Regions from separate parts of the Geodermatophilus sp. SYSU D00696 genome, predicted to be linked through region 2. Evidence: riboswitches for the same ligand, from Rfam matches in the RefSeq annotation. Region 2 holds a riboswitch; each other region holds the start of a gene.
What was found. Region 2 has a riboswitch for cyclic di-AMP ahead of ACI79O_RS01035 (aggregation-promoting factor C-terminal-like domain-containing protein). Riboswitches for the same ligand answer to the same signal wherever they lie in the genome.
Positions count from the first base shown of each region.

Region 1: it holds a riboswitch for cyclic di-AMP, as region 2 does, so the genes downstream of both, ACI79O_RS00035 (hypothetical protein) here and ACI79O_RS01035 (aggregation-promoting factor C-terminal-like domain-containing protein) in region 2, are expected to answer to the same signal.
Region 3: it holds a riboswitch for cyclic di-AMP, as region 2 does, so the genes downstream of both, ACI79O_RS06040 (transglycosylase family protein) here and ACI79O_RS01035 (aggregation-promoting factor C-terminal-like domain-containing protein) in region 2, are expected to answer to the same signal.

Region 1 is NZ_JBJGYY010000001.1:116-10,239, forward strand. It holds gene ACI79O_RS00005 (hydroxyacid-oxoacid transhydrogenase) at 63-1,343, opposite strand; gene ACI79O_RS00010 (hypothetical protein) at 1,439-2,335, opposite strand; gene ACI79O_RS00015 (sulfite exporter TauE/SafE family protein) at 2,441-3,244, opposite strand; gene xylB (xylulokinase) at 3,350-4,747, opposite strand; gene xylA (xylose isomerase) at 4,747-5,934, opposite strand; gene ACI79O_RS00030 (ROK family transcriptional regulator) at 6,038-7,270, shown strand; gene ACI79O_RS00035 (hypothetical protein) at 7,258-8,226, opposite strand; cyclic di-AMP (ydaO/yuaA leader) riboswitch at 8,480-8,633, opposite strand; gene ACI79O_RS00040 (DNA-directed RNA polymerase subunit alpha C-terminal domain-containing protein) at 8,761-9,357, opposite strand; gene ACI79O_RS00045 (protein kinase domain-containing protein) at 9,383-10,124, opposite strand, start outside.
Region 2 is NZ_JBJGYY010000001.1:214,150-224,273, forward strand. It holds gene ACI79O_RS01025 (TetR/AcrR family transcriptional regulator) at 1-440, opposite strand, end outside; gene ACI79O_RS01030 (class I SAM-dependent methyltransferase) at 472-1,098, opposite strand; gene ACI79O_RS01035 (aggregation-promoting factor C-terminal-like domain-containing protein) at 1,153-2,109, opposite strand; cyclic di-AMP (ydaO/yuaA leader) riboswitch at 2,344-2,504, opposite strand; gene ACI79O_RS01040 (hypothetical protein) at 2,656-3,477, opposite strand; gene ACI79O_RS01045 (LLM class flavin-dependent oxidoreductase) at 3,838-4,995, shown strand; gene ACI79O_RS01050 (FMN reductase) at 4,992-5,615, shown strand; gene ACI79O_RS01055 (FMN-binding glutamate synthase family protein) at 5,677-7,251, opposite strand; gene ACI79O_RS01060 (GntP family permease) at 7,340-8,797, opposite strand; gene ACI79O_RS01065 (gluconokinase) at 8,816-10,124, opposite strand, start outside.
Region 3 is NZ_JBJGYY010000006.1:87,727-97,850, forward strand. It holds gene ACI79O_RS06005 (hypothetical protein) at 1-149, opposite strand, end outside; gene ACI79O_RS06010 (Lrp/AsnC family transcriptional regulator) at 254-703, shown strand; gene ACI79O_RS06015 (DUF4229 domain-containing protein) at 696-1,016, shown strand; gene ACI79O_RS06020 (1,4-dihydroxy-2-naphthoate polyprenyltransferase) at 1,030-1,902, opposite strand; gene menE (o-succinylbenzoate--CoA ligase) at 1,902-3,038, opposite strand; gene ACI79O_RS06030 (o-succinylbenzoate synthase) at 3,080-4,036, shown strand; gene menD (2-succinyl-5-enolpyruvyl-6-hydroxy-3-cyclohexene-1-carboxylic-acid synthase) at 4,033-5,736, shown strand; cyclic di-AMP (ydaO/yuaA leader) riboswitch at 6,067-6,235, shown strand; gene ACI79O_RS06040 (transglycosylase family protein) at 6,240-7,352, shown strand; gene ACI79O_RS06045 (nucleotidyltransferase domain-containing protein) at 7,417-8,298, opposite strand; gene ACI79O_RS06050 (isochorismate synthase) at 8,346-9,620, opposite strand; gene ACI79O_RS06055 (demethylmenaquinone methyltransferase) at 9,657-10,124, shown strand, end outside.

The sequences.
Region 1 (10,124 bases), 210 kb from region 2:
CCCCCCCGGCGCGGGGTCGGGGCGCGGGGTCGGGGTCGGCCGCGCTCAGCCGGGCGGCGTCGTCACCACAGCGTCATCGAGCGGCGGAAGATGCCCGCGACGTCGTCCTCGGTCACCTCCCGGGGACAGGTGGCGAGCAGCCGCTGCTGCTTCATCGTCCCCGCGACCAGGTCGGGTACGTCGCCGTCGTCGAAGCCGACCGCGGCGATGCCGTTGGGCATGTCGATGTCGCGCATCAGGTCGGTGAGCACGGTCGGCAGGAACTCGGCGGGGTCGTCGGGCTCGCCGGCGTTGGGCGCGAGCAGCTGCGCGGCGCGCACGTGCCGCTCCGGCGCGGCCGCGAAGGTGAACCGGAAGGCCTCCGGCGCGGTCAGGGCCACCGACATCCCGTGCGGCACCATCGGCTCGCCGGCCGGGTAGTCCTTCGGGTGGAAGTCCTTCACCTGCCCGGCGATCGGGTAGGCGTTGGCGTGCGGGACGTGCACCCCGGCGTTGCCGAACCCCATCCCGGCGAAGGTCGCGGCCATCGCCATGTCCCCCCGCGCCTGCCGGTCGTCGCCGTGGCGGACCGCCCGGCGGAAGGACCCGGCCAGCAGCGACAGCGCCTTCTCCGACCACATGTCCGAGATCGGGTTGGAGCCGCAGTAGGGCACCCGTTGCTCGGCGGTCTTGCGGTCGTAGGTGGTGTACCAGCGCGCCGTGTAGCTCTCCAGCGCGTGGCAGAGGATGTCCATGCCCGACGCCGCGGTCACCCCCGGCGGCTGGGTGAGGGTCAGGTCCGGGTCGACGACGGCGAGGGTCGGGCGCAGCCGGGCGTGGCTGATGCCGGTCTTCACCCGCTGCGCGAGCACGTCCATCACGCAGATGGTGGTGCTCTCCGACCCGGTGCCGGTCGTGGTCGGGACGGCGACCAGCGGCTTGAGCGGCTCGGTCGGCGCCTTGCCCCTCCCCACCGGCACGTTGACGTAGTCCAGGAGCTCGCCGGGGTTGGTGGTGAGCAGGTCGACGGCCTTGGCGGTGTCGATGGCCGACCCGCCGCCCACGGCCACGAACGCGTCCCACGGCCCCGACGCGCGCGCCTCCTCCGCCGCCGCGGTGAGGCTGACGTCGGTGGGCTCGACGTGCACGCCGTCGTACACCCGCGCCTCGATGCCGAAGCGGCCCATCTGGTCGGCCACCCGCTGCGGCAGCCCGGTGGCCGCCACCCCGGGGTCGGTCACCACCAGCACGCGGCGCACGCCGAGCCGGCTGAGGTCGAAGCCGATCTCCTCCGACGCGCCGCTGCCGAACTTGAGCTGCGGCGCTCCGTAGGTGAAGACGGACTCGGGAACGGGGGCGCTCACGGGGACCTCCGGGACGGCCTGGATCGGGGACGGTCGTCGGTGCGTCGATGGTGCCCGCTGGTCGTGCCCGGCACCACAGCGCGGCGACGCCCCGGTCAGCCGGCCGTCTCCGGCGCCGAACTCGTACCGCCGCGCCGGGCGGCCCGGGCGGCGCGGGCGCCGACGGCGCCGGTGACGACGACCGCGACCAGGAACAGGCCGTAGGCCCACACCCACCCGTCGCCGGTGTCCATCTCGGGCAGGTACCAGACCAGCGCCACGAGCTCGAGCGACCCGAAGACGGTGTAGGTGACGCCCGCGACGAACAGCCGGCCGAGGTCCCGGTCACGGAGGACCAGCGCCGCGGCGACGCCGAGGGCGAGCAGCCAGGCACCGATCACCTGGGAGCTGAGCGGGGTGATCTCCCACGGCCAGAACGACGTGACGGTCTCGACGTGGTGGTGCACGAACAGCCCGCCGGCGAAGAGGACCCCGCCGGCCGCGAGCAGCAGCACCCCCTCGACGGCCAGCAGCCCGGCCAGCCAGCCCGGCACCGGCCGCAGCACCGCCGGCCGCCCGGTGCGGCGGACCTCCTGGGCGAGCACCACCGCCAGGCACAGCGCCGGGACGATCAGGTAGACGGCCAGCCAGGTCCAGGCCGTCACCCGGGCCACCGGCCCGCCGCTGAGCAGGTGCAGGCGGTGGGTGTGGACCAGCGTCGCGACGCACGTGACGACGGTGACCGTGAGCACCGGGATCCGGATCCGGCTCCAGCGGTCCTCCCGCAGCGACAGCGCCGACAGCACCGCGCCGGCGCCGTAGGCCGCGCCGAGGAACGCGGCGGTCGGCTCGGTGCGGATCGTCCAGGCCCAGTAGCGGTCGGCCACGTCGGCGAGGACGAACAGCTGGTTGACGGCGAGCAGGGTGAGCACCAGGAAGGCGACCAGCAGGCGCCGGGTGCCGGGGCGGACCTCCTCGCCCGTCTCCCGCGCCCGCTCCTCGACCTGCCCCATCGGCTGCCGCCAGCCCCTCGGCCCGGGTCCCCCTCCTGCGCCGGACACCGCGACCGGCGCCCCAGGCTCGCGCGCCCGCCTCACCTGCGCCAGGGCCCATCGGCCTCAGCCGCGCACGTTCTCCGTCCAGACGTCCCAGCCCAGCCGCACGATGAGCGCGCTCACCACCACGAGGAAGACGACCCGGATGAACCCGGTGCCCCGGCTGGTCGCCGTCCGGGAGCCGACGTAGCCGCCCAGCGTGTTGGCCGCACCGAGCGCGAGGCCCAGGCCCCAGACCACCGACCCGTGCGGCACGAAGAACGCCAGCGCCCCGAGGTTGGTGGCGACGTTGACGATCTTGGCCTTGGCGCTGGCGTTGAGGAAGTCGTAGCCGAGCAGCGACACCAGCGCGAAGACGAGGAACGAGCCCGTGCCCGGCCCCAGGACGCCGTCGTAGAAGCCGATGACCGCCCCGACCGCCAGCGCCGTGCCGTGGTGCCGGCGGCCGGTGTGCCGCAGCGCCGTCACCTCGCCCAGCGACGGGCGGAGCGCGGTGAACAGCGCGATGCCCACCAGCGCGACCACGATGACCGGCTTGAACACCTCCGCCGGCAGCAGCGCCGCCACCGACGCCCCGCAGAACGAGCCCACCAGGGCGACCGCGGCCATCGGCAGCGCCGTGCGCAGGTCGGGGTGCACCCGCCGCTGGTAGGTGACCGCGCTGGTGGTGGTGCCGAACACCGACCCCAGCTTGTTGGTGGCCAGCGCCTGCACCGGGGACAGGCCCGGGACGAGCAGCAGCGCCGGCAGCTGGATCAGCCCGCCGCCCCCGACGACGGCGTCCACCCAGCCGGCCGTCAGCGCGGCGAGCAGGACGAGGGCGAGCAGCGGCCCGGTGAGGCCCTCCGGGAGGAACGCGTCGGTCACCGGCAGCCCGCCCGCACTGCCGGCGTCCCCGTCGTCACGGGGACCCAGTCTCCCCCAGGCGCGCGGCTGCGGAACGGGCGGGTCCGGCCGGGCCGCCGGCCGCGGTCAGACGCGGCCGGCGGTCAGGTCGCGGACCTCGGCGTAGCGCTCGCGCACCGCCGGGGTCGGGTCGGCCTCGTGCAGCTCGGTGCCCGGCCGCTCCCACGCCGGCGGCTCAGCGTCCCCGGACAGCACCCAGGCGGCCTGCCGGGCGGCGCCGTCGGCGACGTACTCCCCCGGCGGCGGCACCAGCACCGGCACGCCGAGCACGGCCGGGGCGATCGCCCGCACCGCGGCCGACCGGGCGCCGCCGCCGACCAGCAGCACCCGCCGCACCTGCGCGCCGGTCGCGCGGACGGCGTCCAGGCCGTCGGCCAGCCCGCACAGCAGCCCCTCGACCGCGGCGCGCGCGAGGTGCGCCGGGGTCGACGTCGCGAGGGTGAGCCCGTGCAGCGCGCCGGTGGAGTCCGGCCGGTCCGGCGTCCGCTCGCCCTCCAGGTACGGGACCAGCGCCAGCCCGCCGGCCCCCGCGGGTGCCGACAGCGCCAGCCGGGACAGCTCGTCGTGGTCGACGCCCAGCAGCCGGGCCGTGGCGTCGAGGACGCGGGCGGCGTTGAGCGTGGCCACCAGCGGCAGGTACCGGCCGGTGGCGTCGGCGAACCCGGCGACCGCACCGGTGGCGTCGGCGGCCGGGGTGTCGGACACGATCGACACCACCCCGGAGGTGCCGACCGAGCAGACGACGTCGCCGGGCTCGGCGGCCAGCCCGAGCGCCGCCGCGGCGTTGTCCCCCGTGCCCGGCCCGAGCACCGCGCCGGTGGCCGAGGTGCCCGCGGCCTCGGCCGGGCCGAGCACCCGCGGGACGGCCGGCGTGCGGCCGAGGGCCCGCTCGAGCAGGTCGGGGCGGTACTCGCCGGTGGCCGCCGACCAGTAGCCGGTGCCGCTGGCGTCGCCGCGGTCGGTGACCAGGGCGCCGAGGCCGGGCGTCCCGGCCAGCACCCAGGTCAGCCAGTCGTGCGGCAGGCACACCGCGGCGGTGCGCTGTGCGTTCTCCGGCTCGTGCTCGGCCAGCCAGCGCAGCTTGGTGACGGTGAACGACGCCACCGGCACCAGGCCGACGGCGTCGGCCCACGCCCGCGGGCCGCCGAGCTCACGGGTGAGGTCGGCGGCCGCGCCGGCGGAGCGGGTGTCGTTCCAGAGCAGGGCGTCGCGCACGACCCGGCCGTCCTCGTCGAGGCAGACCATGCCGTGCTGCTGCCCGCCGACGGCCACGGCGGCGACGTCGTCGAGCCCGCCGGCCTGCGCCACCGCCTGATCCAGGGCGGCCGCCCAGGCCGCGGGGGCCACCTCGGTGCCCTCCGGGTGCGGCGCCCGGCCCTCGCGCACGAGGGCACCGGACGCCGCGTCCCGGACGACGACCTTGCAGGCCTGGGTCGAGGTGTCGACCCCCGCGACCAGAGGCATCAGCGGGCGCCGAGCAGGTGCTCGAGGGCGAGCTGGGACAGCCGCACCTGGCCGCCCCGGCGGGCGCCGGCGGACTCGGCGTCGAAGTCCTCGAACGCCGAGCGGTCGGCCAGCAGCTGCTCGTGGGACTCGCCGTCGCCGAGGGTCGGCTGGGCGAGCTCCGGGACGGCGGCGTCGGCGAGGGCCTCCTGGACCTCCGGGTCGGCGCGGAACGCGGCGGCCCGCTCCTTGAGCAGCAGGTAGGTGCGCATGTTGGCCTCGGCCGACTCCCAGACGCCCTTCAGGTCCTCGGTGCGCAGCGGCTTGTAGTCGAAGTGGCGCGGGCCCTCGTAACGGGGACCCCCGGAGGGGAAGCCGTTCTCCAGCAGGTCGACGGTGGCGAAGGCGGAGAGCAGGTCGCCGTGGCCGAACACGAAGTCCTGGTCGTAGCGCGGGCCCTTCTGGCCGTTGAGGTCGATGTGGAAGAGCTTGTCCTGCCACAGCGCCTGGGCGATGCCGTGGGTGTAGTTGAGGCCGGCCATCTGCTCGTGGCCGACCTCGGGGTTCACACCCACCAGGTCGGCGTGCTCGAGGCCGTGGATGAAGGCGATGGCGTGGCCGATGGTCGGCAGGAAGATGTCGCCGCGCGGCTCGTTGGGCTTGGGCTCCAGGGCGAAGCGCAGGCCGTAGCCGCGGTCCTCGGAGTACTGGGCCAGGGTGTCGATGCCCTCGCGGTAGCGGTCCAGCGCGGCCTTGAGGTCCTTGGCACTGTCGACCTCGGTGCCCTCGCGGCCGCCCCACAGCACGTAGGTGGAGGCGCCGAGCTCGGCGGCGAGGTCCATGTTGCGCATGACCTTGCGCAGCGCGTACCGGCGGACGCCGCGGTCGTTGGCGGTGAGCGCACCCTCCTTGAACACCGGGTGGGTGAACAGGTTGGTGGTCACCATCGGCACGACCAGGCCGGTGTCGGCCAGCGCCTGCTTGAAGCGCTCGATGGTCTTGGCGCGCTGGTCGTCGTCGCTGCCGAACGGGATCACGTCGTCGTCGTGGAAGGTGACGCCGTAGGCGCCCAGCTCGGCGAGCTTCTCGACGGACTCGACCGGGTCGATCGCCGGACGGGTCGCGTCACCGAAGGGGTCGCGGGCCGGCCAGCCGACCGTCCACAGACCGAAGGTGAACCTGTCCTCACGGGTGGGCTGCAGGGGCATGGGGATCCTTCCGCCGGGCACCGGGGCGCTCGTCCGGGTGACGCGGGCCACCGCTTTTGTGCTGCGGTAGAACATAAACGATCCACCCGGCTAACCTCAACCCGTGTCCGACGGCCGCGTCCTCACCGGTGCCCGGCAGTCGACGCTGCGGGCGACCAACCTGGCGCTGGTCCTGCGCGCGGTGTGCGCCGACCCCGGCGAGCTGTCGCGGGCCGGCGTCGCGGCGGCGCTGGGCACCACGCGCGGCACGGCGTCCCGGCTGGTCGACGACCTGGTCGCCGGCGGCCTGCTCGACGAGGTCGAGCGCGGGCCGGCGTCGCGCCGGGGCCGGCCGGCCACCCCGCTGGCACCGGGGTCGGGGCCGGCGGGGCTGGGCATGCAGGTCGACGCCGGGCTGGTCGCGGTCCGGGTGGTCGACCTGCGCGGGCGGACGGTCGCCGAGCGGCTGCACGAGGAGGACCTGCGCGGCAGCGACCCGGTCGCCACGCTGGACCGGCTCGGCCGGCTGGGCGCCGAGGTGCTCGGGTCGCTGCCCGCCGGTGTGCGGGTGGTGGGCGCCGGGCTCGCGCTGCCCGGCCTGGTCGACGCCGGGCGGGGCCTGCTGCTGCGGGCGCCCAACCTCGGCTGGTCGCGGGTGCGCCCCGCCGACGTGCTGGCCGACCTGCTCCCCGACGGGCTGGTCCCGGTGCTCGGCAACGAGGCCGACCTCGCCGCGCGCTGCGTCGCGCAGAGCGCCCCGGGCCGGCCGGGGCCGCACCGGGACTTCGTCTACCTGTCGGGGCAGATCGGCATCGGCGGGGCCGCGGTGCTCGGCGGCCGGGTGATGACCGGCAGCTCGGGCTGGGCCGGCGAGATCGGCCACGTCTGCGTCGACCCGGCCGGGCCGGACTGCCCGTGCGGGTCGACCGGGTGCCTGGAGCGCTACGCCGGCCGGCTGGCGCTGCTGGCCGCCGCCGGGGTGCCCGCCGACGCCGGCCCCGCGGAGCTGCGGGCCCGCGCCGAGGCCGGCGACCCCGGCGCCCGCCGCGCGCTCGACCGCGCGGCGTGGGCGCTGGGCGTCGCGCTGGCCGGGGTGGTCAACGTGCTCGACATCCCCACGGTGGTGCTCGGCGGTCACCTCGCCGAGCTGACCGACCTGCTGCGCCCGGGGCTGGAGGAGCACCTGGCCCGGCGGGTGCTCTCGGCCCGGTGGCGCCGGCCGTTCGTGGCGGCGGGCGGCGCCGTGCCGGCCGCGGGGGCGACCGGCGCGGCGCTGCGCGCGCTCGACGCGGTGCTCGAGGACCCGGTGCGCTGGCTGGCGCCCGCGGCGCGGGAGGTCGCGGCTCAGCCCACGTAGTTGACGTGCACGTGGTCGTAGTGGTTGGCCGTGACGCCGCCCCGGTCGGCCATGGTCGACCACGAGCCACCCGGCGAGGAGAGCATCCGCTGCTCCCAGATGAGGTAGTCGACGCCGAGCTCGTCCCAGTGCTCGACGTGGTACTGCACGATCGCGTCGCCGAGGGCGGCGTCGGTCAGCACCATGTAGTCCAGCGCCAGGCCGGAGGGGTGCCCGCCCGGGTCGGCCGCGCTCGCGCGGGTGCCGCCGAGGGTGATCGACGCGGCGCCGGGGACGTTGCTGACCACGGCGTCGGCGGCGGCCTGCACCACCGAGCGCACCGGGCCCGAGGTGTTGGTGATCCGGGCGACGCGGGAGGCCGTGGTCCCCGACGACGAGGACGAGGCCGACGACGAGGCGGCCGGGGAGGACGCCGCCTCCGACCCGCCGGACTCCCCCTCGGCCTCCTCCGCCGCCGCCTGCGCCTCCGCGGCCTCCGCGGCGGTCTGGGCCTCCGCGGCCGCGGCCGCCTCGGCGGCGGCCCGCTCGGCGGCGGCCTGCGCCTCCGCGGCGGCCTGCGCCTCGGCGGCGAGCCGCGCGGCCTCGGCCGCCTGCGCGTCGCGCACGGCCTGGTCGGCACCGGCCTGCGCCTGTGCGGCGGCGGTCTCGGCGGCCTCGCGGCTGCCGCGGCTGGCCGCCAGCTCCTCGAGCACCTGCAGGTCCTGCGGCTGCACCTGCGGGACCTCGGTCGCGGTGCCGGTCTGCGCGGGCAGGCCCAGCGCCTGGGCGACGGTCACGGTCTCCGACGTCCCCGCCTGCGCCTCGGCGGCCGGGTCGGGGCCGACCAGCACGTTGGCCACCAGCGCGCCGGCGGCGGCGACGCCGAGCAGCAGCGCGGGGCGGCGGACGGGGGCGCGGCGGGACCGGCGGGCGGCGCCGGCGGCGGGCCGCGGGATCTCGGCGGTGGGGGCGTCCATCGGGGGGAGGTGCTCCAGGGGTACGGGCACGGCGCGGCCGGCGGCGGCGCCGTGGAGGGGTGCGGGGCAGTGGGCGGCACCGGCCGTCGGGGCGACGCGGGCGCACCGGCGGGCACCACCCGAGGAGCTCGGGTGGGCGCGGTGCGGCGTCGGGACGGCCGGGCGCGGTCAGATGCGGGAGCGCACCCGGGTGCGGCGGAGCCGGCGGGGTGGTGCGGTCGTGCTGCAGAAGCGCGCCATCCGGCGGGCTCTCCGTTTCTCCCGTGGGCCGCCTACCGGGTCAGCTGACGGGTTCGGGCGGGAAGCAGCCCTACCCGCGGCCGGACGGTGTCCGGCGGGCGGGATTCACCCCAGTGGTGCGGTGGGTCCCCGGCTCGCCCGGGAGGGCGACTCGGCGGCATCCGTCCGGACTCCCCGGACGGGGACTGACGGCCGGTCGGACGGCGGCCACGGTAACCGTCGTTACCGCACCGTGACAATCCCGCGGCGGCGGAGCGTGACGAGCATCGCGTGTCGCGGCGGCGTGTCGGGCCGTCAGGCGCCGAGCAGCCGCCGCAGCCAGTCGACCTGGGTGCGCACCGACCACAGCGCGAGGCGGCCGGGCACGGTCACCGCGGCGCGGGCCACCCGCACCCCGAGCCGCACCAGGTCGGCGTACTCGGCCGGCCGGGGTGCAGGCGCCGGGCGGGCGGCGCGGCGCGGGGCGGACGCGGGCGGGGCCGCCTCCGCCTCGGGCTGCGGACCGGGCGCCGTCCCCTGCTCCGGCGCGGGGGCCCCGGGCACCAGCAGGTCGAGGCCGCTGCGCCGGCGGGGGTCCCGCAGCGAGGCGAAGGAGGGGATCTCCGGCGCGTCGGGCGCCCCGTCGTCCTCGGCCGGCAGCGACAGCTGCCCGTCGCGCGCCGCCGTCCCCGATCGGGGCAGCGGCGTGGGCGGCTCCGGCACGACGCGGCGGATCGCCGTCACCAGGCCCGCGCCCAGCCCGGGCACGGCGGCGAGCTCACGGCGGCTGAGGGCGGCGAGCGCGGCGACGTCGGTGATGCCGGCGCGGGTCAGCGCGGTGACTGCCCGGGTGGGCAGGCCCAGCGTCTCGATCGTCCCCGCCGGAGCGTCCCCCGGTGACCTGGTCGGCATGGCGGAGGACCCTAACCGCCCGCGGTCAGCCGGCCGCACCCGTGTCGGGAGCCGCGCTGCCCCCGTCGGGTGCCGACGACGTCGCCGACCCCGGGGACGTCGCGCCCGACGACCCCGACGGCGCGGGCTCCGAGGGCTCGCTCGGGGCGGGCTCCGACGGCTCGCTCGGGGCCGCCCCGGTCGGGTCGGTCGGGGCCGGCTCGGTCGGGGCGCTGTCCGAGGGCGCCGGCTCGGTCGGCGCGGGCCCGGTGGGGTCGGTCGGGGCCGGCTCGGTCGGGACGCTGTCCGAGGGCGCGGGCTCGGACGGGGCGGGCTCCGAGGACACCGCGTCCGAGGGGGCCGCGTCGGAGGGGGCCGCGTCGGAGGGCGCGGGCTCGGCCGGCGCGGGCTCGGCCGGCGCGGGCTCGGGGGACGCTGCGTCCGGGGACACGGCGGCGTCCGACGGTCCCGGTTCCGCGGGCGCGGGCTCGGCCGGCGCGGGCGCGGCCGGGCCGGACCCGGACGGCACCGACAGCGCCGCCTCGGGACCCTCACCTCCCGCGGGCGCACCGCCCTCGGGCGCCGGTGCCGGTGCTGCCGGGGTGACCGCGACGCGCAGCGTCACGGGGGCGCCGGGCTGCAGCGGGACACCGACCGGGTCGAGGCCCGAGACCGTGCCCGGCTCGACGGCGGTCGTCACCTCGTCCTGCCGCTGCACGGTGAGACCCAGCGCGGTGAGGTCCGCGGCGACGTCGTCAGCAGGGCGCCCGACGTGGTCGTTGGCGGCG
Region 2 (10,124 bases):
TCGGCGACGAACTGCTCCATGACCTCCGACCACAGCGCGCGGGCCTCGGCGCTGGTGGCGAACAGCGACGCTGCCGCGGTGGTGAGGGCGTGGTGCGCGGCGAAGGTGTCGCGGACCGCCTCGAGCGCACCCCGCCAGCCGGCGCGGACGTCGTCACCGGCCCGGCGCAGCGCCGCCGAGCGGGACGCGCGCGCCTCCCCCACCACCCGGTCGAGCAGCGCGAGGACGACGGCGTCCTTGGACGGGAAGTAGAAGTAGAAGGTGGGCCGGGAGATGCCCGCCCCGCGCGCGAGGTCGTCGACGGAGATGTCGGCCAGCGGGCGCTGCCCGAGCAGCTCCTCGGCGGTGGTGAGGATGGCCCGCTCCCGGTCGTCGCCGGAGGGGCGGCGGGCCCGGCGCCCGCGGCCGCCGCCGGGGGCGACGGGGAGCGGTGCGGCCACGGCGGCGACCCTACCCACGACCGCGGGGCGCTCAGGGCAGTCGCCACACCGTCGTGCGGCGCAGGCCCGGGCCCTCGGTCTCGGGGACGTCGAGCACGGTGACCGGCTCGAGCCGCTCGTGCGGCAGGTACGGGCGGCCGGGGTCCCCGACGAGCACCTCGGCACCGCGGGCCCGCGCCCGGTCGAGGAACGGCAGCACCCGCCCGGTCATCACGCGGTCGTAGCAGACGTCCCCGGCCAGGACGACGTCGACGTCGGGCGGCTCACGGTGCAGGACGTCGCCGATCACGCTGATGCCGCGCACGCCGTTGAGGACGGCGTTGACGCCGACCGCGGTCCGCGAGAACGGGTCGACGTCGCTGGCCAGCACGTGCCGGGCGCCGGCGAGGACGGCCGCGACGGCGACCAGGCCGCTGCCCGACCCGAGGTCGAGGACGCGACGGCCGGCGACCGGGACGGCGCCGTCGAGCACGGCGCGGGCCAGGGCCTGCCCGCCGGGCCAGGCCGCGGCCCAGAACGGCGGCTCCTCACCGGCGCCGCCGGCGGTCTCCATCGCCTCCCACAGGGCGACGACGTCGTCGGCGACGTGCAGCCGGACCTCGGGGACGAGGGAGGGCCGGCGGACCCGGGTGTGCGCGCGGACGAAGCCCGCGGGCACCACCCTGGTCCGGGCCGGCCCTCCCTGCGCCACCTGTGGATCAGTACTAGTGGATCAGTACCAGCCGGTGGCCTGCGAGTGCGCCCAGGCCTCGCAGGGCGAGCCGTAGCGCTCGTTGATGTAGATCAGGCCGGCGTCGATCTGGCGGTAGCCGTCGGAGGTCTTGGCGATGCCGGTGCTGGCCCAGGTGGAGTCGAGGAACTGCGCGATCCCGTAGGCGGTGCTGGTCGGGTTCTGCGCGTTGGGGTTCCAGTTGCTCTCCTTGCCCCAGAGCTTCTCGAGGCAGGAGAACTGCTCGGCGCCGACGAGGCTGAGCGCGTAGTCCTTGAAGGACCCGCGGCTCTCGGAGCTGGAGCTGCTCGGCGCCGGAGCCGCGGCGGACTCGGCGGCCTGGGCCTCGGCGGCCTCGGCGGCCTCGGCGGCAGCAGCGGCCTCCGCGGCGGCGGCCTCGGCCTCGGCGGCAGCCTGGGCCTCGGCGGCAGCCTGGGCCTCGGCGGCGGCCTGCGCCTCGGCGGCGGCGCGCGCGGCCTCCTCCTCGGCGGCGATGCGGGCGGCCTCCTCGGCGGCGATGCGGTCGCGCTCGGCCTGGTCGGCCGCGGCCTGGGCCTGGACGGCGGCGGCGTCGATCGCGGTGCGCTCGGTGCGGGAGGCGGCGAGCTCCTCCAGCGGCGCGAGGTCACCGTCCTCGACGGCGCCGTCGGTGCCCTGCTCCGCGAGGCCGAGCGCCTCGGCCACGCCCACCGAGGCGCTGGCGGTGTCGGCCTCGGCACCGCCGGTGGCGGCGGGGCCGGTGCCGGAGAGCACCCCGACCAGGAGCGCGCCGGCGGCGGCGGTACCGAGCAGCAGGGCCGGGCGGCGGGAGCCCAGCAGGCCACCGCGGCGCGCGCGGCCGGGGGCGGGGGTCTCGTCGTCCACCTCGAGGACGGCGGTCTCGAGGGCGTCGGTGTCAGGGGTGTCGGGGGTCTCGGCGACGGGGGTGTCGGCGGCGGTGCGGCGGGTACGGCTGGACATGCGGGTGGGCGCTCCGAGGGAGAGGGCGCGCGGCGGCCCGGGGCATGGGCACGCGCACGCAGCGCGGGTCTACGGCGTGTCTGGTCGGGAGGTCTCCGGCGGCCGCGGTCGGCGCCGGGGCGCGGCAGGGCAGGGTCGAGCCGGCGTCAGGAGGACGCGGGACCGCGCTGCGCGCGCGGGCGGCTGCACCTGCGGGCCGCGGGGGCCCGGAGGCGGGGCATGCGGAGGCTCTCCGTTTCTTCCGTGAGCCGCCTACCGAGTTAGCTGACGGGTTCGGGCGGGAAGCAGCCCTACACCCCCGCGAGCAGAGCTCGACGGGTGCGATTCACCCCAGTACTGCGGTGGGTCCCCGGCTCGCGTCCACGGGTGCGGACACGACTCGGCGGCGTCCGGCCAGGCTCCCCGGACGGGGAGAGACGACCGACCGGACGCCCGCCACCGTAGACACCGTTACCGGTCCGTGACAACACGGGGCCGGAGGGACCGGCGGGACGGGTGTGACCCGCCGGCCCCCCGGGCAGCTGCCCGCGCCGGTGTCGCTGCTGGTCAGGAGGCCGCGGCGACCTGGGGCCGGTCCGTGTCGCGCAACACAGTGACCTGCGACGCATCGGCAGCGGCGACCGGCTCCCGCGCGGCGCCCGCCGCGGCTTCCCCGACGGTCTCGGCCGCCTCGCGACGCTCGGCGAGGACGGGGACGTCGTCGGGCAGCACGCCGGTGATCACCGCCAGCGCCCGGTCGATCTGCCCGGTCAGCCCGAGCAGCCACTCGCGCGCCTGGTCGCGCTCGTCGCGCAGCGGCGCGAGCTCGGCCTCGGCGACCCGCCGGCGCTCGGCCGCCTCGGCGTCGGCGCGGGCGCGGACCTCTGCCGCCTCCCGGTCCAGGCGCTCGCGCACCGCGGCCGCCGCGCGGTCCAGCCGGGCGCGCTCCTCGGCCGCCCCCCGGCCCAGCTCCGCCGCCTCGCGGCGGGCCGCCTCGAGCACCGCCGCGGCCTCGCTGCGGGTCTGCTCGCGCAGGGCGATGACCGCCTCGCGCATCTCGGCGACCCCGCTCAGCCGCGCCTCGGCCTCGGTGCGGGCCTCCTCGACCACGCGCCGCGCCTCCTCCTCGGCGGCGGCGGTCCGGGCTGCGGCCTCGGCCTCGGCCCGGCGGACCAGTTCCAGCGCCTCGTCCGGCCCCGGCAGCGACTGCCGCTCGCGGACGAGCGCGGCCAGCCGGCGCCGGGCGTTCTGCAGTTCGGCCGAGGCGGCGGCGTAGCGGCTGAGCAGGTGGTCGTTCTCCCGGCGCAGGACGAGGACCTCGGTCTCCGCCCAGTTCACGTAGTCGTCGACCTGCGCGCGGTCGTAGCCGCGGACCGCCCCGGTGAACACCGGCCCGGTCCCCAGCAGGCCGTCGAGTCCGCCCGACGGCGACCGTCCCCCGGTGCCGTCCCCCGGCGCTCCGGTCTGAGCGCCTCCCCCTGCCCGCTGCGACATCCCGGTCCCCCTCGGTCCGCCGTGCCGGTCCGGACTCCCCGGCCGGCCGTCGGGGTGATCACGATCCCACCCCGGATACCCACCGGCCGGGCGCCGACAGGGGGGCGCGGAGCCCGCCGGAGTGGGATCGCCGGGACGTGCCGGATCCGTCACCGAGCGCAGTCATTGCATCTCAGCGCGGTCACGAGACCCTGGGAATGGACGCGAGGGCGCCGCGGTTGGACGGGCCGTAGCAGTAGTTGCACTCTCAACCACATGGAGCACGAGATGCAGTTCGGCGTCTTCTCGGTCAGTGACATCACGACCGATCCCACGACGGGCCGCACGCCGAGCGAGGCGGAGCGGATCCGGGCGATCGTCACGATCGCGAAGAAGGCCGAGGAGGTCGGCCTGGACGTCTTCGCCCTCGGCGAGCACCACAACCCGCCGTTCTTCTCCTCGTCGCCGACGACGACCCTCGCCTACGTCGCGGCGCAGACCTCGCGGCTGCAGCTGTCGACGGCGACCACCCTGATCACCACGAACGACCCGGTGAAGATCGCCGAGGACTACGCGATGCTGCAGCACCTGGCCGGCGGCCGCGTCGACCTGATGATGGGCCGCGGCAACACCGGCCCGGTCTACCCCTGGTTCGGCCAGGACATCCGCGACGGGCTGCCGCTGGCGGTGGAGAACTACGCGCTGCTGCGCCGGCTGTGGGACGAGGACGTCGTCGACTGGCAGGGGCGGTTCCGCACCCCGCTGCAGGGCTTCACCTCGACGCCCCGCCCGCTGGACGGCGTCCCGCCGTTCGTGTGGCACGGCTCGATCCGCAGCCCCCAGATCGCCGAGCAGGCCGCGTACTACGGCGACGGCTTCTTCCACAACCACATCTTCTGGCCGAAGGAGCACACCCAGCGGATGGTCGAGTTCTACCGCCGCCGCTTCGAGCACCACGGCCACGGTGCCGCCGACCAGGCGATCGTCGGCCTCGGCGGTCAGGTGTTCATGCGCAAGAACTCGCAGGACGCCGTGGACGAGTTCCGGCCCTACTTCGACAACGCGCCGGTCTACGGCCACGGCCCCTCCCTGGAGGACTTCTCCCGCGAGACGCCGCTGACCGTCGGCTCCCCGCAGCAGGTCATCGAGCGGACCCTCGGCTTCCGCGACTACGTCGGCGACTACCAGCGGCAGCTGTTCCTCGTCGACCACGCCGGGCTGCCGCTGAAGACCGTCCTCGAGCAGCTCGACATCCTCGGCGAGGAGGTCGTGCCGGTGCTGCGCCGCGAGTTCGCCGCGCTCAAGCCCGCGCACGTGCCCGACGCGCCGACCCACGCGTCGCTGGTCGCCGCCCGCGGCGGCGCGCAGGACTCCACCGTGTACGCCGCGGGTGACGACGTCACCGGCCAGGTCCAGGAGGAGGTCTCCGCATGACCACCCGCACCCTCGCCGTCGTCAGCGCCGGCCTGTCGACGCCGTCGTCGACCCGGCTGCTGGCCGACCGGCTGACCGCCGCCACCGTCGACGCGCTGCGCGAGCGGGGCGAGGACGCCGTCGTCGAGGTCGTGGAGCTGCGCGAGCACGCCCGCGACCTGGCCGATGCCTTCGTCACGGGCTTCCCCAACACGGCGCTGCGCGCGGCGATCGACACGGTCACCGGCGCCGACGCGGTGATCGCGGTGACCCCGGTGTTCACCGCCTCCTACAGCGGGCTGTTCAAGTCCTTCGCCGACGTGCTGGACACGGACGCGCTGACCGGGAAGCCGGTGCTGCTGGGCGCCACCGCCGGCACCGCGCGGCACTCGCTGGTGCTCGAGCACGCGATGCGGCCGCTGTTCGCCTACCTCCGGGCGGTGACCGTGCCGACGGCGGTGTTCGCGGCGAGCGAGGATTGGGCCGGCGGCGACGGCGTCAGCGGCGAGCTGGCGGCGCGGATCACCCGTGCGGCGGGCGAGCTGGCCGACGTCGTCACCGGCCGGCCGGCCACGGCCCGCCCGGTCGACCCCTTCGCCGACGTCCCCGACTTCGAGCAGCTCCTCCGCGGCGAGGCATAGCGGAAGGACCCTCCTGCCCCCACCGCTCGCAGGCTCGCGGCGGGCCCCTGCAGGAGGGCCGTCAGCGGACGGCGTCCTCCGAGGGGGGCGCCGTCCCGCCCTGGGGCGCCTCGGCGGTCATGAGCGCGATGGTCTCCGCGCGGTCGGCCGCCGAGGGCAGGCCCCAGCCGGGCTCGTAGCCGTAGACCTCGGCCAGCGGGGTCGACGCCGACCGCCCGGTGAGCACCTCCACCGACGAGGTGTCGATCAGTCCCGGGTGCTCGACGCCGCACGCCTCGGCCACCTTGAGCAGGTCCCGCCGCAGGGTGGCGACGTAGTTGGCCAGCCGCACCGACTTCAGCGCCGGGTCCAGCCCGTGGGCGAGCCAGGCGTTCTGGGTGGCCACCCCGGTCGGGCAGGTGTCGGTGTGGCACTTCTGCGCCTGGATGCAGCCGATGGCCAGCATCGCCTCGCGGGCGATGTTCACCATGTCGCAGCCGAGGGCGAAGGCCACGACCGCGTTGTCGGGCAGGCCGAGCTTGCCCGCGCCGACGAAGGTCACCTGGTCGGTGAGGCCGCGCCGGGCGAAGGTCGAGTACACCCGCGCGAACCCGAGCTGGAAGGGCAGCGACACCGAGTCGGTGAAGATCAGCGGCGCGGCGCCGGTGCCGCCCTCGCCGCCGTCGACGGTCACGAAGTCCACCCCGCGGCCGGTGGTGGCCATGAGCTCGGTGAGCTCGTCCCAGAAGGCCATGTCGCCGACGGCGGACTTGATCCCCACCGGCAGCCCGGTCTCGGCGGCGAGCAGCTCCACCCAGTCGAGCAGGCTGTCGGTGTCGGTGAACTCCGCGTGCCGGGACGGGCTGACGCAGTCGACCCCCTCGGGCACCCCGCGGGCCGCGGCGATCTCGGCCGACACCTTGGCCCCCGGCAGCACCCCGCCGAGGCCGGGCTTGGCGCCCTGGCTGAGCTTGACCTCCAGCGCCCGCACCGGGGCCCCCGCCACCAGGTCCTGCAGCCGTTGCAGGTCGAAGCGGCCGCGCTCGTCCCGGCACCCGAAGTAGGCGGTGCCGATCTGGAACACCAGCTCGCCGCCGTGGCGGTGGTGCACCGACAGGCCGCCCTCCCCCGTGTTGTGCATGCACCCCGCGAGCGCCGCGCCGCGGTTGAGCGCCTCGACCGCCGCCCCGGACAGCGACCCGAAGCTCATCGCCGACACGTTGACCACCGACGGCGGCCGGAAGGCCTGCCGCCGTCCGCGCGGGCCGCCGAGCACCTTGGCCGAGGGCAGCGTGACGTCGGCCGCCGAGTGGGGGTGCGACGGCGGCACGGCGCGGCCGAAGGTGCGGTGGTTGATGACCGGGTAGCCGGCGGTGTACTCGAGGTCGTTGTCGGTGCCGAAGCCGAAGTAGTTGTTCTCCCCCTTGGCCGAGGCGTACACCCACCGGCGCTGGTCGCGCGTGAAGGGCCGCTCCTCGTTGTTGCCGGCGACCAGGTACTGCCGCAGCTCCGGGCCCAGGGCCTCCAGCAGGTAGCGCGCGTGCCCGATGACCGGGAAGTTGCGCAGCACGGTGTGCTCCCGCTGCAGCAGGTCCCGGGCGGCCACCGCCGCCACCGCGCCCAGTCCGGCCACCGCGGCCCGCGCCGCACCCCTCATGTCGCACCTCCGCTCGCGGTCAGGGCGCCATCCTGGCGCGGAACGGCGCCGTCCGCGCCAGGAGCGGCGCCACGGACCCCGAGTGGGGCTACAGGAACAGGCTGAGCAGGAACGCCAGCGCGAACCCGATCGACCCGAGCAGCGTCTCCATCACCGTCCACGTCTTCAGCGTCGTCTTCTCGTCCATCCGGAAGAACCGGCTGACCAGCCAGAAGCCCGAGTCGTTGACGTGGGAGAGCACGGTGGCGCCGGCCGCGATCGCGATGACGATCAGGGCCAGGTCGATCGAGGACAGCCCGTCGGAGGCCTCGACCACCGGGGCCAGGAGGCCGGCCGTGGTGGTGAGGGCGACCGTCGCCGACCCCTGCGCGACCCGCAGCAGGACGGAGACGACGAACGCGGCCACGATCACCGGTAGGCCGATGTCACCGAGGACGTCGGCCAGCGCCGTGCCGATCCCGCTGGCCCGCAGCACGCCGCCGAACATGCCGCCGGCGCCGGTGATGAGGATGATCGCGCAGACCGGACCCAGGGCGCTGTTGACGATCGACTCGACCTGGGCGCCGCTCTCCCCGCGCCGCCGGCCGAGGACAACGATCGCCACCAGCACGGTGATGAGCAGCGCGACCGGGGTGGCACCGAGCAGCTGGCCGGCCCGGACGAAGAACGAGGCCTCGTCCACCGCGCCCGCGGCGGCCAGCGTGGTCAGCCCGGTGTTGAGGAAGATCAGCACCAGCGGCAGCAGCAGGATGCCCACGACCGTGCCGAACCCGGGCGGGGCCGACCGGGTCGCGGTCTCCGTGCGCCGCCCGCCGGAGGCGCCCGCCGTCCCCGGCGCCGTGCCGGCGACCGTCGGCTCGGGAGCGGCCGGCGTGCCGGGCTCGTCCTCGGCGGGCGGGACCGCGATGTCGTACCGCCGGCCGGCCCACAGGCCGAACAGGTAGCCGCCGAGGTACCAGGTGGGCAGGCCGATGAGCAGCCCGAACACCAGGGTCAGGCCGATGTCGGCGCCGACGAGCTCGGCAGCCGCGACCGGCCCGGGGTGCGGCGGGACGAAGGCGTGCATGACCGCGAAGGCGCCGGCGACCGGCAGGCCGTAGGTGAGCAGCGAGCCCCCGAGGCGGCGGGCGACGGTGAACACGATCGGCAGGAAGACGACCAGCCCGGCGTCGAAGAAGATCGGGAAGCCGAACAACAGCGCGGCCACGCCCAGGGCCAGCGGTGCGCGCTTCTCGCCGAACCGGCCGATGAGGCTGTCGGCGAGCACCTGCGCGCCGCCGCTGTGCTCGAGCAGCCGGCCGAGCATCGCGCCCAGGCCGACCAGCAGGGCGACGTTGGCCAGCGTGCCGCCGAACCCCTCGGTCAGGGTGGTGACGACGTCCTCGAGCGGGATCCGGGTGGCCAGCGCCGTCAGCAGGCTGACGAGGATCAGCGCCAGGAAGGCGTGCAGTTTGAGCTTCATGATGAGGAACAGCAGGACGGCCACCGCGGCGGCGGCGATGAGCAGCAGCGGGCCGACGCCCAGTACCGGTTCGACCTCGGGCATGGCAGTTCCCTCCTGGGTTCAGACGGGGTGCACCGTCGGGGTGTCGTCGAGGGTGTCGAGCGTGGTCAGGACCTCGGCCAGCGCGCGGGTGGACCGCTCGACCAGCGGACGCGTCCGGCGGTAGAGGTCCGCCGCGGCCGGGTCGGGCTGCACGGGGTCGGAGACGCCGATGAGCGCGGTCGCCTCGTCGAGGTCGGGCAGCGCGCCGAGCGCGTGCAGGCCCAGCAGGGACGCGCCCAGGCCGGTGCCCTCGGGCGAGTCGGCCACCCGGACCGGCAGGTCGAGCGCGGCGGCCAGCGTCCGCACCCACAGCGACGAGGCCACCGCGCCGCCGGTGGCGCGCACCTCGGTGACCGGCAGGCCGGTGGCCGAGAACGCGTCCCGCACCAGTGCGAGCTGCTGGCACACCCCCTCGACCGCGGCCCGGACGAGGTGCGCCCGGCGGTGCTCACGGCGCAGGCCGACGTAGGCGCCGCGCAGCCCGGAGCGCCACCACGGCGCCCGCTCGCCGAGCAGGTAGGGCAGGCACAGCAGGCCCGCGCTGCCCGCCGGCACCTCCTCGGCCTCGGCCAGCAGCCGGGCGTCGAGGGCGTCGGCGTCCTCGCCCTCCGGCGCCGGCCCCTCCCCCGCGGCCAGCGCCTGCGCCGCCCAGCGCACCACCGACCCGCCGTTGTTCACCGCCCCGCCGACCACCCAGTGGTCGTCGGTGAGCGCGTAGCAGAACAGCCGGTGGGCGGGGTCGGCCGTGGGCTCGGGCACGACGACCCGCATGGCACCGCTGGTGCCCAGCGACACCGCCGCCACCGACGGGCGGACCGCGCCGATGCCGAGGTTGGCCAGCACGCCGTCGGAGGCGCCGATGACCACCGGGGTGTCCCCGGGCAGCCCGGTCGCCGCGGCCACCTCCGGGCGCAGGCCCGGCAGCACCGCCGTCGTCGGCAGCACCTCCCCCAGCTGGTCGGCGCGCACGCCGGCGACCTGCAGCGCCTCGGGGTCCCAGGAGCCGGTGCGGATGCCGTAGAGGCCGGTCGCCGAGGCGCACGCGCGGTCGAGCACCTGTGGCCCGCCGTGCAGCGCCGCGACGACGAGCTCCTTCACCCCGCCCCAGCGCGGCACCGCGGCCAGCCGGTCGGCGTCGTCGGCGCGCAGCCAGGCCAGCTTGAGCAGCGGGGACATCGCGTGCACCGGCGTGCCGGTGCGCTCGTGCAGCCCCGGCGCCCGGCCGTCGGCGCGCAGCGCGTCGGCGAACCCGGCGGCGCGGGCGTCGGCCCAGGTGACCACCGGGCCGAGCGGCCGGCCGTCGTCGTCCATGGGGACCAGGCCGTGC
Region 3 (10,124 bases), on a different contig from region 2:
TCGTCGGGAGCCACCGGACGGGTGGCACGCGACGGGCGCGGGCGGCGGGCCGGCCGCGGCGGGCGCACGGCACCGCCGGCGGCGGCGGTCGCCCGCAGGACCAGCACGACCACGGCCACGGCGACCACCAGCAGCACCACGAACGCCACCTGGCGCACCCCCTCGGATCGGGCCTCACCGCCACTGTACGACCGCTGGGATACTGGCGGTGCCGCGCGGGACGCGCGCCCGCGCAGACCCCCGCCCCGTCCGGATGGAGCCCGACATCGACGCCGTCGACCGGCAGCTGATCGACCTGCTGCGCGCAAACGGCCGGGCCAGCTACGCCGAGCTCGCCCGCCAGGTCGGCCTGTCCGCCCCGGCGGTGCACGAGCGGGTCGGCAAGCTCGAGGCGGCCGGGACCATCACCGGCTACCGCGCGGTCGTCGACCCCGTCGCGCTCGGGCTCGACGTCACCGCGCTGGTCGGCGTCATCGAGAGCGACTCGGTCGACGACAACGGCGTCGAGGCGGCGCTGCGCGCGATGCCCGAGGTGGAGGACTGCTGGCGGGTGGCCGGCAGCGAGGCCTTCGTGCTCAAGGTGCGGGTGACCGACATCCCGGCACTGGAGGCGGCGATCAACGCGTTGAACAGGATCGAGGGCGTCGCCCGGACCCGCACCACCGTGGTGCTGTCGACGAAGTGGGAGGGCCGTCATGGCTGAGCAGGAGCGCACGCCGGTCACGCCGGTGGGCCCGGACGGGCGGCCCGCGGTGCGGCCGAGGGTGCTGCCCTGGCTGCTCGTGCACACCATCGGGCGGCTGGCCGTCTTCGCGCTGCTGACCGTGGTGCTGTGGATGGTGGGCCTCGACCTCTGGTCGGGCCTGCTGTTCGGCCTGCTGCTGTCGATGCCGGTGTCGTACTTCCTGCTGCGCCGCTCCCGCGAGCAGCTCAGCGTCGCGCTGGTCATGCGCTCGGAGGAGAAGCGCCGCGCCAAGGAGGAGTTCCGCGCCCGGCTCTCCGGCGACGCCGCCTGACCCGCGGAGAGGGTCAGCCCGACAGGGCGAGGCCGGTGGCGAGCAGCACCCCGGTGGCCAGCGTGAGCAGCCCGGTGGCCTGCAGCGCCGCGATGAGCGCCGGCCCGCGGCCACCCGAGAGCACGACCCGCGACGGCGGCACCGCCAGCGGGGCCGCCAGCAGCGCCAGCAGGGCCCACGGCCGGACGACGCCGATCGCGACGACGACGGCGAACGCCCCGGCCAGCAGCCCGACGTAGAGCAGGCGGGTGGCACGGTCGCCCAGCAGCACCGCCAGCGTCCGCTTGCCCACGACCGCGTCCCCGGCGATGTCGCGCAGGTTGTTGACCACCAGCAGCGCCACCGACAGCAGCCCGACGGGCACCGCGGCCGCCAGCGCCAGCCCCTCGACCCGGCCGGTCTGCGCGAACGTCGTCCCCGCGACGGCGACCAGGCCGAAGAACACGAAGACGAACACCTCGCCCAGCGCCCGGTAGCCGTAGGGCAGCGGGCCGCCGGTGTAGGTCCACGCGGCCGCGATGCAGACCGCCCCGACGGCGACCAGCCACCAGCTCGACAGCGCGGCGAGGACCAGCCCGGCGACGCCCGCGACGGCGAAGGCGAGCAGCGCGGCGGCGAGCACCTGGCGAGCCGGTGCGGCGCCCGAGCCCACCAACCGCATCGGGCCGACCCGGTCGGCGTCGGTGCCGCGCTTCCCGTCGGAGTGGTCGTTGGCGTAGTTCACCGCCACCTGCAGGGCGAGGGCGACCAGCAGCGCCAGCAGCGCCGGCACGGGCCGGAACCCGTCGAGCGCGGCGGCGGCGCCGGTGCCGACGAGCACGGGCGCCAGCGCCGCGGGCAGGGTGCGCGGCCGGGCGCCGGCCACCCACTGCGCGGGCGTGGCCATCAGCGGCCGCCGGCCAGCGCGGCCGCCAGGCCGCGGCGGTCGGGCTTGCCGGTGTGCAGGGTGGGCACCGCGTCGACCAGGTGCAGCTCCCGCGGGGCGCTGGGCCTGCCGAGCCGTTGCGCCACCCACGGCCGCAGCGTCGCGAGGTCCGGGCTGGTCCCCGCGGCCGGGACGACGGCGGCCACCACCCGCTGCCCCCACTCCTCGTCGGGCCGGCCGAAGACGACGGCGTCGGCGACGTCGGGGTGCTCGCGCAGCACGCCCTCGACCGCCTGCGGCGCGACGTTCACCCCGCCGCTGACCACCACGTCGTCGAGCCGGCCGGTGACGGTCAGCCGCCCGTCCGGCCCGGTCGACCCCGCGTCGCGGGTGCGGAACCAGCCGCCGGCGAAGGCCTCCGCCGTCGCGCCCGGGTCGCGGCGGTAGCCCAGGGCCAGCACGGGACCGGCGATGGCGACGCCGTCGTCCTCGACCCGGACCCGGACACCGTCGAGCGGGACGCCGTCGTAGACGCAGCCGCCGCACGTCTCGGTCATCCCGTAGGTGGTCACCACGGCCACGCCCTCCCGGCGGGCCCGGGCCAGCAGGGCGGGGTCAGTGGCCGCGCCGCCCACCAGGACGGCGTCGAGGGCGCGCAGCGCGCCGGGCTCCGAGTCGAGGTACCGGCGCAGCTGGGTGGGCACCAGCGAGGCGTACCGGCGGCCGGCGGGCATCCGCGCGACCGCGGCGGCGAGGGGCTCGCCCGGCGCGAGGACCGTGGGCGCGGTGCCGGCCAGGGCCGACCGGACCAGCACCTGCAGCCCGGCGACCGCCGACACCGGCAGCGCGAGCAGCCAGGCGCCGGGTCCGCCGAGCCGGTCGGCGGTGGCGCCGGCCGAGGCCCGCAACGCCGCCGCGGACAGCAGCACCCCGCGGCCGCCGCCGGTGGAGCCGGAGGTGACGACGACGACGTCGGCGCCGTCCTCCAGCGGCTCGTCCGGCGCGAGGACCGCGCGGGCGGCCGCGGCGGCGGGACCCGACGGGAGGACGGCCACCGGCGGACCGCCGTCGAGGGCCGCGCGGACGGCGGGCAGCACGGTGCGCAGCACGCCGTCGGGATCGTCCGGCGCGGGGAGGACGGTCAGCTGCCGGGGCACGTCGAACCAGGGTACGAGGCGCGCGATCTACGCTGGCGGGCGTGATCACCGCCGCCCTCCCGCCGGGGATCGAGGAGGCGGCGGTGTGGTCGGTGCCGATGCGCACCCGCTTCCGCGGCATCGACGTGCGCGACGGCGTCCTGGTGCGCGGCCCGGCCGGCTGGGGCGAGTTCTCGCCCTTCTGGGACTACGGCACCGTCGAGAGCCGCCGCTGGTGGCCGGCCGCCGCCGAGGCCGCGCTGCACGGCTGGCCGGCGCCGCTGCGCGACGCGGTGCCGGTGAACGTGACCGTGCCCGCGGTGGGCCCCGAGCGGGCGCGCGCGATCGTGGTGGCGTCGGGCTGCCGGACGGCGAAGGTCAAGGTGGCCGAGCCCGGGCAGACGCCGGCCGACGACCTCGCCCGCGTGGAGGCCGTCCGCGACGCGCTCGGCCCGTCCGGCGCGCTCCGGGTCGACGCCAACGCCGCCTGGGACGTCGACACCGCGGCCGCCCGCATCCGGGAGCTCGACCGGGTCGGCCTCGAGTACGTCGAGCAGCCGTGCGCGACGCTCGACGAGCTGTGCGCGCTGCGCCGGCGGATCGACGTCCGGATCGCCGCCGACGAGGCCGTCCGGCGCGCCGGCGACCCGCTCGCGGTCGACCTGCGCGGGGCCTGCGACGTCGTCGTCCTCAAGGTGCAGCCGCTGGGCGGTGTGCGCGCGGCGCTGCGGGTCGCCGAGGCGCACGGGCTGCCGTGCGTCGTGTCCTCGGCCCTGGAGTCCTCGGTGGGCCTCGCGGCGGGCGTCGCGCTGGCCGCCGCGCTGCCCGAGCTGCCCTTCGCCTGCGGCCTGGCCACCGCAGCGCTGCTCGACGGCGACGTGAGCGGCGATCCGCTGGTGCCCGTCGACGGCGCGCTGCCGGTGCGGGCGGTGGTGCCCGACCGGCGGGCCGCCGTGGCCGCGCCGGACGACGTGACCGCCCGGTGGTCGGCGCGGCTCACCGCGGTGCTCGCCGCGTGAACCCCTCCACCGCGCTGGCCCGCGTGCTGGTCGACGAGCTGGTCCGCGGCGGGGTCCGCGACGCCGTCCTCGCCCCCGGCTCGCGCTCGGCCCCGGTCGCGCTCGCGCTCGCCGCCGCCGAGCGGGCCGGTGCCGTGCGGCTGCACGTGCGCATCGACGAGCGGACCGCCTCCTTCCTCGCCCTCGGCCTGGCGCGCGCCTCCGGCCGCCCGGTGCCGGTGCTCACCACCTCCGGGACGGCGACCGCGCATCTGCACGCCGCGGTGCTCGAGGCCGACGTCAGCGGCGTCCCGCTGCTCGCGCTCACCGCCGACCGGCCGCCGGAGCTGCGGTCCACCGGTGCCAACCAGACGATCGAGCAGCCCGGCCTCTACGGCGGCGCGGTGCGCTGGGCGGCCGACGTCGGGGTGCCCGAGGCCGGGCGGGAGGCCGCGCAGAACCGCTACTGGCGCTCGGTGGTGTCGCGGGCGCTGCTGTCGGCCACCGGCGCCTTGTCCGGCGACCCCGGCCCCGTGCAGCTGAACCTGTCCTTCCGGGACCCGCTGCTGCCCGACGGGGAGCCCGGCCCGCTCGATGGCCCGTGGGCCGGTCGCGCCGGCGGTGCCCCGTGGACGGCCGGGGCGCCCGCGCCCGTCCCGGCCGGTCCGGTCGGGGACGGGCCGCGCACCCTCGTGGTGGCCGGCGACGGACCACCCGCGGCCGGCCGGGCCTGGGCCGCCGGGGCCGCTGCTTCGGGCTGGCCGGTGGTCGCCGAGCCCAGCGGCGGCGCGTGGACCGGCGACGCCGTCCGCGGCGGGGCGCTGCTGCTCGGCGTCCCCGCCTGGCTGGACACGCACCGGCCCGAGCGGGTCGTGGTGGTCGGCCGGCCCACGCTGTCGCGGCCGGTGTCGGCGCTGCTCGCCGACCCGCGGGTGCGGGTCGAGACGGTCGCGGCGACCCCGCGCTGGCCCGACGCGGGCCGGTCGAGCGCGCTGGTCTCGCGGGCCGCCCCGCCCGCCGGGCCGCCGTCGGACCCCGGCCGGGCCGGGAACCGGGCCGGGGCGTGGGCCGGGGCGTGGTCCGACGCCGCCGCCCGCGTCGGGACCGCCGTCGACGCGCTGCTCGACGCGGCGCCGGGCCTCACCGCCGCCCGCCTGGCCCGCGACGTCGTCGCCGCGCTGCCGGCCGGGGCGCTGCTGGTGCTCGGCTCCTCGACGCCGGTGCGCGACGTCGACCGCCTCGCCGTGCCGCGCGGCGACGTCGCCGTGCTGGCCAACCGCGGGGTGGCCGGCATCGACGGGACCGTCTCGACCGCGGTCGGGGCGGCGCTGGCGCACGGCGGCCCGACGGTGGCGCTCCTGGGCGACCTGACGTTCCTGCACGACCTGCAGGGCCTGCTCACCGGCGAGGGCGAGCCGCGTCCGGACCTCACGCTCGTCGTCCCGGACAACGACGGCGGCGGGATCTTCGCCCAGCTCGAGCCCGGCCGGGCGGCGTACGCGCGCGACTACCGGCGGGTGTTCGGGACGCCGCACGGGCGCGACCTGGCAGCGGTCGCGCAGGCGCTGGGCTGGACGGCGACGGCGGTCTCCTCGGCCGGCGAGCTGCCGGCCGCGCTGGCGGCGGGCGGGCCGCGGGTCGTCGTCGTCCGCACCGACCAGCGCGCCGAGGCCGACCTCGCCGTCGCGCTCCGGGACGCCGCCGCCCACGCCCTCGGCTGACCGGGCGGGACGGGCGGTGGAGGACCGGTCCGTCCCGTGGCGTCCATCACGAGCGACGTGCCCGCAGGGTCCCGGGGGGCCGGTCGCCGGGGCCGCGCCGGACCACGCGGACCGGGGGGCGAGTCGCCGGTGACCAGCGCGTTCCCCACTCCCGGCCCGCCGGCGCCGCAGGCGGTCGGTTGGTCACGGCGGCGTCACGCGCTACCCCACGTGTCCCCTCCTAATCGCAGTGTGACCGGCGACACAGCGACAGTTGCCATGACCGTAGGTAGCTTTTTGGCTGCGCTCAGCAGAACGGAGCGCGGCGCCGGTCCGCCAAACCCTGCCCACCGGTCGTCCACACCAACACCCAGGGCAGGGGTGGGGGACCCACTTCCGGCGCGCGACGGCCCACGGGGGCCGGACCCGAACGCGCCTCGGGGTGAAGCCGCGGACCGCGGCCGGGCACCGATCGCCCGAACCCGACAGCTCACCTCGCCGGCGGTGATCGGGAGATCATCACCATGCCCAAGCACCGCGCACCCCGCTACGTCCGCACCAAGAAGGTCATCGCCCGGGCCCCTGTCGCCGCCGGCGCCACCGTCGTCGGTCTCGGCGTCCTCAGCTCCCCGGCCTCCGCCTCCACCAGCCACGACTGGACCGACGTCGCCCAGTGCGAGTCCAGCGGCAACTGGAGCATCAACACCGGCAACGGCTACTACGGTGGCCTGCAGTTCAGCCAGTCCACCTGGGCCGGCTTCGGCGGCACCGAGCTCGCCGCCCGCGCCGACCTGGCCACCCCGGCCCAGCAGATCGAGATCGCCGAGCGCGTCCTCGAGGGCCAGGGCATCGGCGCCTGGCCGAGCTGCGGCAAGTACCTGACCGAGGGCACCACCGCGGCCGCCGCCGAGGCGCCCGCCGCCCCCGCTCCCGCCGCCGAGGCACCCGCCCCGGCCGCGGAGGCCGGTCACTCCCACGACCACGCCGACGACGCCGCCACCGAGGACTACACCGTCCGCTGGGGCGACACCGTGAAGAAGATCGCCGCCGCCCACCAGCAGGGCTGGCGCGAGCTCTACGAGCGCAACGTCGACGTCATCGGCAGCAACCCGAACCGGATCTACCCCGGTCAGGTGCTCGCCGTCAGCGGCGCGGCCCCGGCCCAGGCCGCTCCGGCCCCGGAGGCCCCCGCCGCGACCGCCTCCGCCGGCGAGTCCGCCCCCGCGCCCGCGGTGGCCCCGCTGGCCGAGGTCGCCCCGCAGGTCGCCTCCGCGATCGCGTCGATCACCAACAGCGCCGGCCCGGTCAAGGCGGTCGTGCAGGCCGCCGCGAACGCCGTCGTGAGCAACGTGCCGGGCGCCGCCGACATCACCCTCGGCGGTACGCGCGGGAGCGCGGTCGACCCGAACGGGCACCCGTCGGGCCTGGCGCTGGACTACATGGTCATGACCGACAACGCCCTCGGTGACGCCATCGCCCAGTACCACGTCGACCACTGGGACGAGCTCGGCGTCGAGTACGTCATCTGGGAGCAGCGGATCCTGACCTCGCCCGACGGCGCGTGGAAGGCGATGGCCGACCGCGGCAGCGTGACCGCGAACCACCACGACCACGTGCACGTGAACTACGTGGGCTGATCCTCACCCCCCGACGAGGGCCCCGGCCGCTGCCCAGCGGCCGGGGCCCTCGTCGTCGGACCGGTCAGCGGCCGCGAGCCGTCCAGTGGGCGAGGTACGAGCGGTGCAGCCACGCGTCCACCCAGGCGCGGTCGGGCGCGGCCGGCACCGCCGGGCTGTCGCGCAGCGCCAGCAGCCGGGCCTCGGCGTCGTCGACCGCGGCGACCACCTCGGCCAGCGGTACCTCGCCCCGGCGGATGCTCCGCAGGTACGTGCGGTGGGGCTCGGGCACCGGCAGGGTGATCCGGCCGGTCGTCAGCAACTCCACCCCCTGGATGCCCAGCCGCAGCGCGTGCATCGCGTACTTGACGTCGAACCCGTGCGCGGCGACGAGTCCAGGGCGGTTCGTGTGCGCGCCGGCTGCGCCGGTCATCGCCGCCCGCTGGCCCCTCAGGTAGCCGAGGAAGCGGTCGGCGGCCACGCGGGAGACGAACCGGTCGGCGTGCGCCACCAGGTCCGCGCCCGCGGCGTCGCGGACGACGACCTCCTCGTCGGGCACGAACAGCAGCAGCAGGACGGTGGGGTTGCCGCCCAGCGCCAGCCGCGCCCACTTCCGCGCCGCGTACACCACGACGTCGAGGTCGCCGGCGCCCGACCGGTTGGCGAGCCCGCCGGGGCGGTCCCACGCGGTGTGCCGGTGGTACTGCTCGAACGGCACGGTCACCGGCGTCGAGAGCCCGGCGGGCACGCGCGCGGTGCCGGTGACGTACTCGGGCGGCTCGAGGCAGATGCCCATCTCGTCGCGGTCGTCCTGCCCCGTCACCGACGTGCCGTGCACGCCGGACCCCACCTGCGCGCGGAGGATCGTCCCCTGCTCGGCGATCTCCCGCGCCCGCGCCGAGGCGTGCGGGTGGTCGAAGGGCGACGGGAGGGAGCGGTCGCCGGCGATGGTCGGGACGGCGGTCACCGGGCCACCCAACCAGCCCGGACGCCGGCCGCCGACCCGTTTCCGGCTCAGCTCTCCAGGGCGGCCTGGAACGCGGCGAACTTCGACTGGGTCTCGGCGAGCTCGGCCGCGGGGTCGGAGCCCGCGACGATGCCGCACCCGGCGAACAGCCGCGCGGTGCACGGGTCGTCCTCGCCGAGCCGGGCACAGCGCAGGGCCAGGCCGAACTCACCGTCGCCGCGGGCGTCGAGCCAGCCGACCGGTCCGGCGTAGCGGCCGCGGTCCATGCCCTCGAGCTCGGCGATCAGCGCGGTGGCCACGTCGGGCGGCGTGCCGCCCACCGCGGCGGTCGGGTGCACCGCCTCGACCAGCTCCAGCAGCCCGGCGCGGCCGCGCGCGCCCGAGCGCCGCTGCGTGCCGGTGACGTCGGTGGCCAGGTGCCGCACGTTCGCCAGCGTCAGCAGCGACGGGGCCTCCGGCACCGAGAGGGCGGTGCAGAACGGGTCGAGCGCCCGCACCAGCGAGTCGACGGCGAGGGCGTGCTCGGCGCGGTCCTTGGCGCTGCTCATCAGCCCGGCGGCCAGCCGCTCGTCGTCGGCGCCCGCGCCCCGCGGGGCGGTGCCGGCCAGCACCCGCGCCGACAGCTGCCGCCCGGTGCGGCGCAGCAGCAGCTCGGGGGTGGCGCCGAGCAGCCCGTCGACGGCGAAGGTCCAGCAGTCGGGGAAGCGCGCGGCGAGCCGGTCGAGCAGCCGGCGGGCGTCCAGCGGCACGTCGGCGGTGACCAGCAGGTCGCGGGCGAGCACCACCTTGGCGAGGTCGCCGTCGTCGATCCGGCGCACGGCGGCGGCCACCGCGCCGCACCAGGACGCGGGGTCGAGGGCCCCGTCGGCGTAGCGCAGCCGGGTGGGCGCGGCGGACGGCGGAGCGGGGTCGCCGGCTGGCACCTCACGGGGGTCGGCGTCGCCGGTGGTGGTCAGCCAGGTGACCCCGTCGCGCCGGCCGACGACGACCTCCGGGACCACGAACACCGACGTCCCGGCCGCGGGGTCGAAGGCGACGCTGGCGAAGACCACCGGCCCCGAGCCGGGGACGCCCACCGCGTCGTCGACCGCGAGCGCGGCGCTGCGCGCGGCCCACCAGGCCGCCGCCTCGGCCAGCGCGCCGGGACCGGAGACCTCGAGCCGGTCGGCCTCGCCCCAGCCCACCAGCCCCTCGCCGCGGCGGACCCAGGACAGCGCGCCGTCGCGGGGCAGCAGGCCCAGCAGGTCGGGGGAGTCGGGCAGCGCCACCGTGGTGACCGCGGGCGCGGCGGCGTCCGGGGAGGTCACCGCCGCGGCTGTCACGCTCCCCAGCGTAGGCAGCCCGGTAGCGTCGGCGCCGTGGCGGACCGGCGAGACAGCGCGCACACCGCCGGACGGCGGGCCGGGCTGGACAAGCAGCCGCACGAGGTCGCGGCCATGTTCGACGGCGTCGCGCGCCGCTACGACCTCACCAACACCGTGCTCTCCGGGGGCCGCGACGCCGCCTGGCGGCGCGCCACCCGCGAGGCGCTGGGCGCCCGGCCGGGCGACGTCGTCCTCGACGTCGCCGCCGGCACCGCGGTGTCCACCGTCGAGCTGGCCGCCGGCGGGGTGCACGCCATCGCCTGCGACTTCTCCCAGGGCATGCTGCGCGCCGGCGCCGCCCGGCCGGTCCCGAAGATCGCCGGCGACGCGATGGCGCTGCCGCTGGCCGACGCGAGCGTCGACGGGCTGGTGATCTCCTTCGGGCTGCGCAACGTCGCCGATCCCGACGCCGCCCTGCGCGAGTTCGCCCGGGTGGTCCGCCCGGGCGGCCGGCTCGTCGTC